Regions from separate parts of the Martelella mediterranea DSM 17316 genome, predicted to be linked through region 2. Evidence: predicted binding sites of a transcription regulator. Region 2 holds the regulator's gene; the other holds the start of a gene.
What was found. The regulator PhoB, encoded in region 2, activates phosphate uptake and scavenging genes when phosphate is short. The targets are predictions, from matches to a motif close to TGTCATNNANCTGTCAT.
Positions count from the first base shown of each region.

Region 1: Mame_RS08815 (DUF2794 domain-containing protein) is a predicted target of PhoB. The motif match lies at 5,416-5,432, and genes of this name have one in related genera.

Region 1 covers NZ_CP020330.1:1,888,035-1,895,351, forward strand. The annotation lists gene Mame_RS08780 (2-dehydro-3-deoxy-phosphogluconate aldolase) at 1-291, opposite strand, end outside; gene Mame_RS08785 (CYTH domain-containing protein) at 476-952, shown strand; gene Mame_RS08790 (CHAD domain-containing protein) at 954-1,862, shown strand; gene trhO (oxygen-dependent tRNA uridine(34) hydroxylase TrhO) at 1,942-2,847, shown strand; gene Mame_RS08800 (hypothetical protein) at 2,904-3,353, shown strand; gene Mame_RS08805 (hypothetical protein) at 3,381-4,028, shown strand; gene Mame_RS08810 (GNAT family N-acetyltransferase) at 4,064-5,215, opposite strand; gene Mame_RS08815 (DUF2794 domain-containing protein) at 5,453-5,848, shown strand; gene Mame_RS08820 (IS110 family RNA-guided transposase) at 6,326-7,261, shown strand.
Region 2 covers NZ_CP020330.1:867,447-874,763, forward strand. The annotation lists gene pstA (phosphate ABC transporter permease PstA) at 1-57, shown strand, start outside; gene pstB (phosphate ABC transporter ATP-binding protein PstB) at 59-862, shown strand; gene phoU (phosphate signaling complex protein PhoU) at 875-1,594, shown strand; gene phoB (phosphate regulon transcriptional regulator PhoB) at 1,617-2,300, shown strand; gene Mame_RS03960 (flavin-containing monooxygenase) at 2,406-4,010, opposite strand; gene Mame_RS03965 (NAD-dependent succinate-semialdehyde dehydrogenase) at 4,286-5,764, shown strand; gene Mame_RS03970 (iron-containing alcohol dehydrogenase) at 5,764-6,996, shown strand; gene Mame_RS03975 (hypothetical protein) at 7,198-7,317, shown strand, end outside.

The sequences.
Region 1 (7,317 bases), 1.0 Mb from region 2:
GTTGATGCCGGGTGAGACGATGAACTCGGCGCCCGCCTTTTCGGCTGCGGCATAATCGCGCGCCGAGAGGATGGTGCCGGCGCCGATAACTGCCCCTTCGATCTCGTCGGTCATCGCCTTGATGGCGTCGAGCGCGGCGTCGGTGCGCAGCGTGATTTCCAGCGTCTTGAGCCCGCCTTCCACCAGCGCGCGCGCCAGAGGCACGGCGTGTTCGACGGATTCCACGATCATCACCGGAATGACGGGTTGCGCGGTCAGCGCCTTGAGGAGGGTTTCAGTTTTCGCTTCCATTCTCGCACCGCTTTCGTGGTTGATATTGTCCATGGGATACCCCGGCAAAGCCGGCAAGTCGAGCCCCGGAACCGGGTTATTCTTCGCGGCCCATTGCCTGCGGCCGCAGTGATCTTCATAAGGGAATTTCATCACGGCGGCGTGAACGCCAGAGGCAGGGCTGACAGCGTCCGGGAGAACGATCATGGCAAAGGAAATCGAGCGCAAGTTTCTGGTCGATGGCGATGGCTGGAAGGATGGTGCGGAGAAAGGCGTCCGCCTGACCCAGGCCTATCTGATGAGCGGACCGCAGCGTTCTTTGCGGGTGCGCATCTTTGACGGCGGCCGCGCGCGGCTGACGATGAAGTTCGGCGGCGCCGCGCTGAGCCGCGATGAATATGAATATGACATCCCGCTTGCGGATGCGCTGGAACTTGTGGGTCACGCTGTGGGTTCCGTTATCGACAAGACCCGCTACCGCCTTGCGGACGCCCCATATGTCTGGGAAATCGATGTCTATCACGGCGATCTCTCAGGTCTGGTGGTGGCGGAGGTGGAACTGCCCGACGAGGCCGCGACGCCGCGGCTTCACGATTGGCTCGGCCGCGAGGTCACCGGTGACCCGCGCTATCTGAACCAGACGCTGTCGGAAACCGGCCGGCACCCTGAGGAGGCAGACTGACATGGCATTCTCGCTGGATCCCGATCGCCCCTTCGACGCCGCCGTCCGGAAAGTCGCCGTCTCCCAGCTCGAGGACGCGATCCGCGCCCTGAAGAAGCAGCCGAACGGCATCCACGAGGCGGTTCACGACGCCCGCAAGAAGTTCAAGCGGGTGCGCGGCCTCTACCGTCTGGTCCGCCCCGCCGCGAAGGATTTCGCGAAAGCCGAAAATGCCCGCATCCGCGATCTGGCGAATTCCCTGTCGGCCGACCGGGACGCCGCCGCGCTGATCGAGTGCGTCCGCTATCTCCGGCTGAATGCGGCCGAGGGAAAAGTCGACATGGCGCTCGCCCGGCTGGAGGCGGCGCTGATCGTCCGGCGCGATGCCAGGGCGGTGTCCGAGGACGCGCTGCAGAAAAAGGCAAAGGCGGCGATCGGCGTCTGCCGGGAGGCGATCGCGGCGGTCGAGGACCAGGATTTCGGCGGGAAGTCGCCGGAAAAGGCGATCGCGAAGGCCTGGCGCAAGCAGCTTGCCTCCGCCCATGTCGCGGTCATGGCGGTTCGCGCCGAGGCGACGGACGAGCATTTCCACGAGCTGCGCAAGGAGGCGCAGACCTACTGGATGTTCTGTGCGCTCGTCGCCGATATCTGGCCGACCGCGCTCAAGGCCAAGCGCGCCGACGCCAAGGCGCTTGCCGATCTCATCGGCCACGAACATGATCTCAGCGTGATGATCGCGCTGCTTGAGGGCCCGGACGCGCCGGCGCTTTCCGATAAGACCCACCGGATTTGCCGTGAGGAAGCGATCGCGCAAAGGTCGCGGCTGCGCGCCAAGGCGGTGAGGGATGCCCGCAAGGTGTTCGGCGAGGAGGTCGAGAGCGATATCGTCAAGACGCTGTGGCGCGAACGCGTGAAGCGCGGCGAGGGCTGACAATTGCAAAGCCGCTTCAATGGGTGTATTGGCCGCAAACACGCCCTTGCCGATTGAAAACGTAACGCGGAGACAGGCCATGTCCTATCTGGTCGCAGCTCTTTATCATTTTGCCCGCTTCGCCGATTATGCCTCGTTCCGCGCGCCGCTGCAGGCCGTCGCCGACGAGAACGGCGTCAAGGGCACGCTGCTTCTCGCCCATGAAGGCATCAACGGCACGATTGCAGGCTCCCATGAGGGCATCGCCAATGTGCTCGCCTTCATCCGCGCCCGGCCCGAGCTTGCCGGCATGGAGCACAAGGAAAGTCACGCCTCGAAAATGCCCTTCAACCGCATGAAGGTGCGGCTGAAGAAGGAAATCGTCACCATGGGCGTCGACACGATCGATCCCCTGAAGACGGTCGGCACCTATGTCGAGCCGAAGGACTGGAACGACCTGATTTCCGATCCGGACACGATCGTGATCGACACCCGCAATGATTACGAGACGGCGATCGGCATCTTCCGCGGTGCCGTCGACCCGAAGACGAAGACCTTCCGCGAGTTTCCGCGCTGGGTCGCCGAAAACCAGGGCCTCCACAACAAGCCGAAGATCGCGATGTACTGCACCGGCGGCATCCGCTGCGAAAAGGCAACCGCCTTCATGAAGGAGCAGGGCTTTGACGAGGTCTATCACCTCAAGGGCGGCATTCTGAAATATCTCGAGGACGTGCCGGAAGAGGAAAGCCTCTGGGACGGCGCCTGCTTCGTTTTCGACGAGCGCGTTTCCGTCACCCACGGCCTGAAGGAAGGCGAGCACGAACTCTGCCACGCCTGCCGCCACCCGGTGACGCCCGAGGACAAGCTTTCCGCCGACTACGAGGAAGGCGTTTCCTGCCCGCATTGCGCCGACAGCTATTCGGAGACCGACCGCGCCCGCTTCCGCGAACGTCAGCACCAGATCACACTGGCGAAAGCCCGCGGCGAGCGCCATCTCGGCGCGTAGGGCGCCGCGAACTTGAACCGGATGGCTTATCGGATAACTTCGGAATGGGGAACCAGATGACGAGCAAAGCAGGCTTTTTCGGTTACTGGCTTCCGGTTGATGACGAGGAAAGCGCGCGGGACGCCGTGAAAATGTCCGGGCTACCCGTTCTCGTCATGGGGCTGAACTTCGTGATTTTGTCGCTGTTTCCCTCTCCATACCAGGCGACCTCTGATTACAGCTCCGTGATCTCTGGCGTTGTGGCGCTCGTTTTGATCTTTGTCGCGTTCAGAATTCGTGGCGGACATGCAGGCTTGGTGCCGGGCACGACAAGCCTGTTTTGCGTATTCATCGTTCTGAACGCCGTCCTGCCATATATAGGCTACTTTCTGGCCGGCGGCCGCGATTTGGACCTTTTTCGTCTCACGATTAGTCTGATCATTCCCGCCATCTGTGCCGCTTTGGCACTCAACGGCTGGCGGGGCTGGCGGTGGTTGCGAAAAAACAACCTCCCGACGCCATACTAGGCTCCGCGGAAGCGGGAGGCGTCGGTCATGGCGTTTTACCCGTCCTTAATCATGGATCGGTTAGGTAAAGCGTCTACAACAGATAAGACGGTCGGCATCATGCGTTTTCTGGCAAAATCCCTGGCAGTTTCGGCAGCAGTGCTGCTTTCGGCCTGTTCGACATTCTCGTTCCTGCCGGGCTCGTCCGAGCCGATCCCCACGCCGATCGCCGCCAATCCGGCATCGCTCCGGATCGCGGTTCTGGCGCCCGAGGAATTCCGGCTGCCCAAGGGCGAGGTCGAACTGACCGTCTATCAGCGCGGCGCGGGCGGCGATATCAGCCAGGATTATACGCTGGTGAATGCCGATTCCGAGAAGGTCGATGCCGCCGTGGCCGAATTCCGCAAGCCGGGGCAGGTGGTGACGCTGCTGAGATTGGCGCCCGCCGACGCGTTGCGCCTGCGCGACCAGCAGGAGCAGATGGCGGCCGCGCGCGGCGCCGGCAGCGCCAAGCCGGGCTTCGAGGTTGACCTCGATTCCACCTGCTGGAACGGCGCCATGGTGGCGCCCGTCGTGCCGCTCGATGTGCTGATCAGGGCGGATTCAGACGGGGAATTCCATCCGCTGCTGTCCGATATCGATATTTTCGCGCTGATGAACCGGCCGGAAGACTCGCGCCTGAAGAAGTGCTCCTGAGGCTTCGATTTCTCTCTTGAGGATGATTTGAACGCTCAGTCCCGGTGTTCGCGGGCAAGGGCGTCGATGGCGCGTTCCATGCCGGGGCGGATCGCCACCATCAGCGTGGCATAGCCTTCCTCGACCGGCCAGAACCGCTCGGCCAGATATGGGCCGACGCCCGGGGCCGCGCGAGTGACCGCGATATTGGCATCGCGGGTGTTCCATTCCGTCAGTCGCATGATCAACTGCTCGTCAACAGCTTCCTGTTCCATGTCGGGCCGCACGAAGACCTGCCAGATCCATGCTTCGCCGGCCGTGACCGGCTGGACCGCCGCGGCAATCATCTCGCCGGCGAGATAAAGCGCGTGGATGCGAAGCTGGTCGTTGCGGCCAAGCTTCTTGGCCGTGGGCAGCAGTGCTACAAACCGGGACCGGTCTTCCGCGACCGTCGTGGTGAGTGCTGAAAGCTCGTCCAGCATCAGCGCGGTTTCGGATGGATTGCGGGCGATGTGATAGCCGACCTTCCCACGCCTATTCAGCGCTTCCCACTTTGCGAGGTTGGCCTGCCACGCCTCGCGCTCGCCGGGCGTGAGCGCTGCACCTGCGGGATTGATCGGGCCTGACAGCGCGCGCCTGCGGCGGGCATGGGTGACCCGGAAGGCAAGGCCGCGGGCGGCGGCCACCGCGCGGGCGAAGCGCATGAACGCGCCATCGGCCAGGAGATGCGGAAACACGGCAATGCCCGGCAGGTTGACGAGCGAACCGGCAAGCGCCTCGAAAAGCTGATCGAGTGTTGCCATCGGCCGGTGGCGCGAGATCAGCGGCGCGTGATAGCCGATATCGCCGATCGCATGGGCAAGCAGATGCGAGCCGTTGCCGCGCACCGAAAAGGTCATCAGCGCTGTGAGATTGTCATCGCCGTCGCCATCCTCCATCAGCGCGACCCTCAGCAGCGAATGGCGCTCGCCGAGCGCCGGCAGTAGGAAGGCGGGGGTCTGGAAGATGTTGCGCTCGATCGCGGTCTCCGCCAGCCGGTCCATTGCCGGCTCCATATGGTCGGGGGCCTGCGAATAGAGCGAGAACTCGCCGCCGCTTCTGACCTCGAGGCGGATATCGGGAACCGCCTTGCCGGGCTGGACGACGGAAAGCTTGGATTTGAGGCGGGCCGGCGGGCGCTGGCCCAGGTCCTTGCGTATGATGCTCATGGCCGCGCCCCTTTCGGCCGGGGGCCGAAGCGCGATGCGCGCGGCATGTCCGGCAGGACGGGCAGCTCTGGGGGGCCTGAACGCATGGGATACTGAACTCTTACAAACGCACTTAACAAGGGATAACCGGTTTCGGTTAACAAAGCGTTGGCCACGGCTGCGCGAAACCGGCCTTGCAATTTTGGCCGATACGGGCAGACTGTCTTGTAAGTGTCATGTTTGCGAAGCGGAGACGCCATGGCTGACAAGCCGGAAACGCAACGCGGCCGGGCTGCCGCCAACGCCAATGTGGTGGAGCTCAGCCAATATCGCGCCGGCCAGAAGGCCGAGCCCCTGCCGGTCACCTTCCACCGGCGCGAACTGGACGCGATCCTCTGGATCTACGGCCGCATGGTGGGCGAGGGCGAGTGGCGCGACTATGCGCTGGATCACCTGAAGGACAGGGCGGTGTTCTCGGTGTTCAAGCGCGCCGGCGAGATGCCGCTCTACCGGATCGAGAAAAACCCCAAACTCGCCGCCCGGCAGGGCGCCTTCTCGGTCACCAATACGGCCGGCATGGTGCTCAAGCGCGGCCACGACCTGAAACAGGTGCTGAAGGTCTTCGACCGGAACCTGAAGCTGGTCGAAAAATAGACCTGATGCCGCCGCCCTTCGCTGGGCGTGGCCGGAGATGACATCCGCAAAAGGAATGGTCTTCCAAAAAAGAGCCGGATTGTGCTCTGGCCTTCAGGCTGCTGATAAAGCACAAAGCCTTGACCATCATATGTCATCGGCCCTTCGTTCTTGTGTCATGCTCGGACTTGATCCGAGCATCCAGGCATCTTAAGTCTCTGAATTTGCAAAGATTTATAACGATCCCTTGCCGGGAGGCCTGGATCCTCGGGTCAAGCCCGAGGATTGTTTGTCGGATCTGCGCTATTGTTGTGATGCAGCTGCGGGCCGTTGGCTTGCCCGCAGCTGCTGCAACAGCCGACCGTCCGAGTATTGGGTGGAATACCCGCTGTCATCAAGGTCACTGTTGCACCGAGCAACCGCTTGAAGAGTTGATTGGGCCGCTGATTGCCACGCCCGCAAACAATCCCAAGCATGCCTTGAAAGGATAGCATCGCCATGGTCGTTTTGCATCACCCTCCGCACATCTGTCTTGGTTGCGACGTTGCAAAGGACACGATCGCCGTTTCCTGCGGCGGTCCGGCCACCGTCATCGCCAATCGCAGCAGGGATATTCGTCGCTTCCTGCGAAACTGCGAGGCAGATCTGGTCATCTGCGAACCCACCGGCGGGTATGAAACCGTCCTGATCGAAGAGTGCCTGCGGCGCGGCCTTGCCGTTCACCGGGCCGATACGCGCAGGCTCAAGGCCTTCATTCGTTCGCGTGGACGGGTCGGCAAGAGCGATGCGATCGATGCCCGGGAAATGGTCGCCTATGGCATGGAACGCTGGGCAAGCCTGTCCCTGTGGCAGGCTGAAAACCCTGAAGAGGCAAGGCTCAAGGCCCTTGTGCGCCGCCGCGCCGATCTGGTCGCCATCAGGGTCGCCGAGCAAAACCGCGCCATGGCGCCGGGCGGACGTGAACTTGCCGTCACCTTCAAGGCCATGCTCGCTGCCATCAATCGCCAGATCGCGCTGCTCGACAAGGAAATCCGCATGCTCATGCGCAGCGAAGCCTTTGCAGCCAGGGCCAGCATCGCAATGGCGATGACCGGCATCGCGGAGACAACCGCCGCCGCCCTGATCGCCACAATGCCCGAACTCGGGACGCTGGATCGAAAAAAGGCGGCGGCGCTGGCCGGCCTGGCGCCGCACCCAAACGAGAGCGGCAACAAGATCGGTTACCGGAGAATGCGCGGCGGCAGACCCGTCATGCGCACCATCCTGTTCATGCCGGCCATGCAGGCCGCCCGCGGAAGGGGCGAGTTCGCCGCCTTCTACAAGCGCCTTGTCGAAGCCGGCAAAAAGCCAATCGTCGCGATCGCAGCAGTCATGCGAAAAATCGTCGTGACCCTCAATGCAAGGTTCACAGAGAAAGTCATCCAACAGAGTTGATGACCTGGAATGTGGGGGGACGTTTGTCAGCACTCTGGGGCCGGGAGCGTGCCCCG
Region 2 (7,317 bases):
ATCCTGATGAACCTGACCGCAGTCATTCTCCGCCGCCGCTTCGAGCGGCGCTGGTAGAATGACCCTTGATGCGAAAAGAACAATGAGCGGAAACATGAACGAACAAACCTACAAGATGGTCGGCAAGGATGTTTCCGTCTATTACGGGCAGAAGCGGGCGCTGTTCGACGTCAACCTGAACATCCGCCAGAATGCCGTCACCGCGCTGATCGGCCCGTCGGGCTGCGGCAAGTCGACCTTCCTGCGCACGCTCAACCGCATGAATGACACGATCGACAATTGCCGGGTGACCGGCACGATCACGCTCGACGGCGAGGATATCTATACCTCCGGCATTGATGTGGTGGAACTGCGCGCCCGCGTCGGCATGGTGTTCCAGAACCCGAACCCGTTTCCGAAATCGATCTACGAGAACGTCGCCTACGGCCCGCGCATCCACGGCCTTGCCCGTCATCGTTCGGATTTCGACCGGATCGTGGAGACCAGCCTGCAGAAGGCGGGCCTCTTCAACGAGGTCAAGGACCGCCTGCAGGAACCCGGCACCAGCCTTTCCGGCGGCCAGCAGCAGCGGCTTTGCATCGCGCGCGCCATCGCCGTCAGCCCGGAAGTGATCCTGATGGACGAGCCGTGCTCGGCGCTCGACCCGATCGCGACCGCCCGCGTGGAAGAGCTGATCAGCGAATTAAAGCAGAACTACACCATCGTGATGGTGACCCATTCGATGCAGCAGGCCGCGCGCGTGTCAGAGCGCACGGCGATGTTCCATCTCGGCTACATGGTCGAGGAGGACGACACCGACACGATTTTCACCAATCCCGCGGACCAGCGCACCCAGGACTACATTATGGGCAGGTTCGGTTAAGGAGACGCACAGATGGCACACTCGCATATCATATCGGCCTTCGACGAGGAGCTGAAATATCTCCAGCGCCGGATTTCCGAAATGGGCGGCATGGCGGAAGAGATGGTCTCGCAATCCGTCGTGGCGCTGGTCAACACCGATACCGAACTCGCCGAGAAGGTGATCGCCGAGGATCTGGCGCTGGACGAGGCCGAGCGCGAGGTCGGCGAAAAGGCGATCGTCACCATCGCGCGGCGCCAGCCGGTGGCGGCGGACCTGCGTGAAATCATGGGTGCGATCCGCATCGCCGCCGACCTCGAGCGCGTTGGCGACATGGCCAAGAACACCGCCAAGCGGGTGATCTCGGTGCAGGGCACCGGGGTTCCGCGCAAGCTCGCCCACGGCATCGAGCACCTGTCGGAACTGGCGCTGCTGCAGCTCAAGGAAGTGCTCGACGCCTACACCTCGCGCCAGGCCGACAAGGCCAATTCGATCCGCGAGCGCGACGAGGAGATCGACGCGATCTACACCTCGCTGTTCCGCGAGCTTTTGACCTACATGATGGAGGATCCGCGCAATATCACCACCTGCACGCATCTTCTGTTCTGCGCCAAGAACATCGAGCGCATCGGCGACCACGCCACCAATATTGCTGAAATGATCTACTACATCGCCACCGGCTCGCAGCCACAGGGAGAACGCCCGAAGGACGACATGTCGCCCTCGGTCGGCTCCGGCGAGAGCAAGTCCTGAAACCATTTGACAGAGGCACGAGATGGTTCCGAAGATTGCAGTTGTCGAAGATGAAGAAGCGCTGAGCGTCCTGCTGCGCTACAACCTTGAATCGGAAGGCTATGAAGTCGAGACGATCGCGCGCGGCGACGAGGCCGAACTCAGGCTGCAGGAGCGGGTGCCGGACCTCCTGCTGCTCGACTGGATGTTGCCGGGCGTTTCCGGCATCGAGCTTTGCCGCAGGCTCCGGATGCGGCCCGAGACCGAGCGTCTGCCGATCATCATGCTGACGGCGCGCGGCGAGGAAAGCGAGCGGGTGCGCGGTCTTGCGATCGGCGCCGACGATTATGTCGTCAAGCCGTTCTCGACCCCGGAACTGATGGCCCGCGTCAGGGCGATCCTGCGGCGCGCCCGGCCGGAAGTGCTTTCCAGCGTGCTCAAATGCGGCGATATCGAGCTTGACCGCGAGACCCACCGCGTTCACCGCAAGGCCAAGGAAGTCCGCCTCGGGCCGACCGAGTTCCGGCTGCTCGAATTCCTGATGACCTCGCCCGGCCGGGTGTTCTCCCGCTCCCAGCTTCTCGACGGTGTGTGGGGCCACGACATCTATGTCGACGAACGCACCGTCGACGTCCATGTCGGGCGTCTCAGAAAGGCCCTCAACTTCTCGCAAATGCCCGACGTGATCCGCACCGTGCGCGGCGCCGGCTATTCGATGGAGGTGTGAGGGGCCGCATGGCCCCGCCAATCTCCGCCCTTGAGGGCGGAGATTGCGCGCCGGAGCGTCCATTGTACCGAAGTCCGGGCGATCCCGTGTTTTCGGCGACCGGGATCAGCGGACTTCGAAACCGCGGTAATTGTCGTCGCGGATGGCGTTCATTTCGGTCATGTAATTGCCCATGCCGCCCATGTACCACATCGAGGTTCTGGGCTTGCCGGGAATGTTGGCGCCGTTGATCCAGCTGTCCGTCACTTCGAACAGCGTGCCGGCCATGCCTTCTTGGCACACCCGCACCCAGTCGTCCTGGGCCTCTCTCGTGGTCTCGATGATGCTGTTGCCTTGTTCGGCCTTCTCGATCAGGTCGCACAGGAAGTCGACCTGCCATTCATGCACCAGCGGCTGGCTGGTGAACGGGCTGAAGGGTCCGAATACCATCAGAAGGTTCGGGAAATCGGCGATGGACATGCCGGCATAGGCGCGCGGACCGTTCTTCCAGGCATCCTTCAGCCGTACGCCGTTGCGCCCGATCGTGTCGATCTTCAGATAGTTGCCGGTCATCGCGTCGAAGCCGGTCGCCATGATCACCACGTCGAGTTCCAGCTCCTTGCCGCCGACGATCAGCCCGTTTTCGGTGTATCGCTCGATCGGCTCCGCCTTGACGTCGTGGAGGGTGACATTGTCGCGATTATAGGTCTCGTAGTAATTGTCGGCGGCCAGCGGACGCTTGGCGTAATAGTCGCGTGGGGTCAGTTTGCGGGCGACTTCGGGGTCGGTGACGATGGCGTCGATCTTCGACTTGATGAAGTCGGTCGCCGTCTTGTTGGCCTCTGCGGTCACCGGAATATCGGAGAAGGTTTCGAGCAGGAAGCTGAAGCCATTGCCTTTTTTCCAGGCCTTTTCGTAAACGCGTTTGCGCTCTTCATTGTCGACCTCAAGCGCGGAAACGGTGCTTTCGTCAAAGCCGAAAACCGCCGCCGTGCTCAGCGCCCAGTCGCGGAAGCCGTGCGGATCGGCCTTGATCTTCTCGCGCGTTTCGGCCGGGAAGGGGCCGATGCCGAGCGGCACCACCCATTGCGCGGTGCGCTGTAACACATGCAGATGGCCGACCTTGTCGGCGAGCGCGGTGATGATCTGGATGCCGGTCGAGCCGGTTCCGACCACGCCGACGCGCTTGCCCTGAAGGTCGGGCGCGTTGTCCGGCCATTTCGAGGCGAGTAGCACCTCGCCCTTGAACTTGTCCTGATCCGGGAATTGCGGGGCATAGGAGGAGGAGAGAAGCCCCACGGCCTCGATCACATATTTTGCCTTCACCGTATCGCCGGCCGTGGTGGTCAGGAGCCAGCGGCCCTCGTCCTCTTTCCATTCGGCGCTGGCGATGCGGGTGTTGAAATGGATCGAGCGCTTCAGGTCGTGCTTGTCGGCGACCGCGTTCAGATAGTTCAGCACTTCAGGCTGCTTGGCATAGCGCTCCGACCATTCCCAGTTCTGGAACATGTCGAGGTCGAAGGAATAGGTGTAGACGGTCGATTCGGTGTCGACCCGGCAGCCCGGATAGCGGTTCCAGTACCATGTGCCGCCAACGCCGCCGGCGTCATCGAAGGCTTCGGCCTTCATGCCGAGCACGTTGCGCGTCTTGTGCAGCGCGTAGAGCCCGCCGACGCCCGCGCCGATGATGGCGACATCGAGCTCAAGCTGTTTGTGCGATACCGCGTTCATTGTGAAACCTCCCATTCTCGTCAAATCTTGCGGCGGCAAGGCGCACGCCGGTCTTTATCCTTAAGCGGGTCGCGGAGCCGGCGCTTGGTTTTGAGCCTGACGCTTCCGGCGGCAAAAAATGCGCCGCAGACCTCGCTTTCACACACTCATATGGTATTACGGTATTATCGTCAATGACGCAAAATGCCCTTGTCATGATCATATTCCTATAATACCGTAATACGAACATATTAAAAAGGCAGCGACCAGCGCCGCTTCACCAAGGATGGTATGACATGAACACGCAAAGTCCGCTCTCCACGGATCACGAGGCTCTGATGCCCGATCGCAGGCTCTATATCGGTGGCCAATGGGTGGAAGGGCCGTCAGAGTTTCAGGTGATGAACCCGGCAAACGGACGGCCGGTCGCGTCGGTGTCGCATGCGACCTCGGCCGAGGCGCTTGCCGCCCTTGATGCCGCGGCCGCGGCCCAGCCCGGCTGGGCAAAGCTTGCGCCGCGCGCCCGCGCCAACCTCATGCACAAGGCCTACCGTCTGATGATGGAGCGCGAGGAAGCGTTCACGAAGGTCATGACGCTCGAAAGCGGCAAGCCGCTGACGGAATCGCGGGCGGAATTTCTGCTGTCCGCCGATTTCCTGTTGTGGTTCGCGGAGCAGAGCGCCCATATCCACGGTTCCTATTCCGACAGTTCCAGCGGTGATTTCCGGGTCGTGGTCAAGCATCAGCCGATCGGGCCCTGCCTGTTGATCACCCCCTGGAACTTCCCACTGCTGATGATCGTGCGCAAGGCGGGCGCGGCCCTTGCCGCCGGCTGCACCACGATCACCAAGACTGCCCAGGAGACGCCGCTCACGGGCGCGCTGTTTGTGGAAGTGCTGCATGATGCGGGCTTTCCGGCAGGCGTCGTCAACCTGCTGCACACCACCAAGTCCTCCGGCGTCTCCGAGCCGCTTTTGAAGGATAAGCGCCTGCGCAAGGTCTCGTTCACGGGCTCCACCGGAGTTGGCGGCCTGCTGATGGAGCAGGGCGCGCGCAACATTCTCAACGCATCGATGGAGCTTGGCGGCGACGGGCCGTTCATCGTGCTCGATGATGCCGATATCGATCTCGCGGCCGAGCAGGCGATCATCTGCAAGTTCCGCAATGCCGGCCAGGCCTGCGTTGCCGCCAACCGGATCATCGTCGACCGGAGGGTGGAGGCCGCGTTCACGGAAAAGTTCGTGGCCAAGGTCAAGGCGCTGAAAGTCGGCGACGGCATGGGCGCGGTCGATGTCGGGCCGATGATTTCGGCCAGGCAGCGCGACCGGCTGGGCGAGACCCTGAAGCAGCTCACCGATGCCGGCGGCCAGCTGCTTGCCGGCGGCAAGCCGGTGGCGGGCGAGGGCTATTTCTTCGAGCCGACGGTGGTGCGGTTCGAGGGCCGCAACGAAGTGATGTGCTCGAACGAGCTGTTCGCGCCGATTGCGGCCATCTTTTCGGTCGATGGTCCGGAGGCGGCGCTCGCCTTTGCCAATGAAAGCGATTTCGGCCTGGCCTCCTATGTGTTTACAAGGGACCTGTCGCGCGCGCTGACCTTTGGCGAGCGGCTGGAGTTCGGCATGGTCGGCATCAATCGCGGCATCATGGCCGATCCCAAGGCCCCGTTCGGCGGCACCAAGGCCTCGGGCATCGGGCGCGAGGCCGGGCAGGAGGGGATCTATGAATTCATGGAGCAGAAATACATGGCGGTCACGGTCAACGAGGCGCTGAGCTGATGACGATGGAGAATACACTGGGGCTTGGCCTCGTGCGCCAGCCGAAAACGGTGCTGTTCGGCCCCGGCCAGCGCCGCCAGCTTGGCCGCTATGCACGCGGCTTCGGGACCCGCGCGCTGGTGGTCACCGACGCCCGCATGGCGACGACTTCGGAATTTGCGGTGCTTGCCGAGGACCTGCGCGAATGTGGTCTTGCGGTTTCGGTCTATGACCAGGCCGAGCCGGACCTGCCGCGCCGCAACGTCATGGAGGTCGCGGAGACGGCGGGCGCTGTCGATGTCATCATCGGCGTCGGCGGCGGGTCCTGCATGGATCTCGCCAAGGCGGCCTCGGCCGTACTCGCCCATGGCGGCGATGTCCGCGATTATTTCGGCGAGTTCGCGGTGCCGGGCCCCTGCATTCCGGTGATCACCATCCCGACCACCGGCGGAACCGGGGCGGAGGTCACCAGCCTCGCGATCGTCTTCGATGAGGACACCGGCATGAAGATGGCGGTCGCCGATGCCCATATCGAGCCGGCGATTGCGATCATCGATCCCGAACTGACGCTCACCTGCCCGCCCGGCCTGACGGCGGCGACCGCCGCCGACGCGCTGTCGCATCTGGTCGAGGCCTATACCGCGAAACCGAAGAACCCGAGCCCTGAGCAGATCGAAACCCAGATCTATGTCGGCAAGAACCGCATCACCGACATGTTCTGCGAGAAGGGGCTCAGGCTGATGAACCGCTCGCTTGCGCGCGTGGTCGAAAACCCCGACGATCTCGCCGCGCGGTCGGATGTGATGTTCGCCGCCTATTGCGCCGGCATGGCGATCAATACGACGGGCACGGCGGCGGCCCATGCGATCCAGAGTCCGATGGCGGCGATCGGCCACACCTCGCACGGTTTCGGCGTCGGCGCGCTGCTGCCCTATGTCATGCGGCTGAACCTGCCTTATGCAACGGCGGAATTCGCGGAGATGGCGCATTGCCTCGATGTCGCCGACGCTGCGGCCGCGCCGGAGGAAAACGGCCGGGCTGCGATCGAACGAATCGAGGCGCTGCTGGAACAGGCCGGCACGCCGCTGGAGCTCAAATCGCTCGGGATCGAGGAACGCCATCTCGACCAGATCGCCCGCTCGGCGGTCAAGGCGACCCGGCTGGTGCTCAACAATCCGGCGCCGCTGACCGAGGATGCGGTCCGCAAGGTGCTGGCCCGCGGCCTTGCCGGCGACCGGAGCTGGTGGGCGTAGGCCGGTTCCGCCAATATGCGGATTGGACGGATGACGCCTTGGCGGGGCGGCCCCGCCGCTTTCGGCCGAGCCCGCAGCAATCTCTTGTTTTCCATCAGCAATCGCTCAAAAAATGCCTTTCGCACACGTCACAATTTGGGCGTGAAGGGCGAGCCATTGTCGCCGCGCTGTCAATGTACAGAAAGGAAAACGTTCATGAAAATGCGTTCACTTGTATATGCGGGGCTGGCGGCCTCGGTGGTTGGCGTGCTTTCGCTTCAGACCACGGCTTCGGCGGCGGAAGTGCTCGATACCGGCGCCACCTGGAACGCGGCCTGCAAC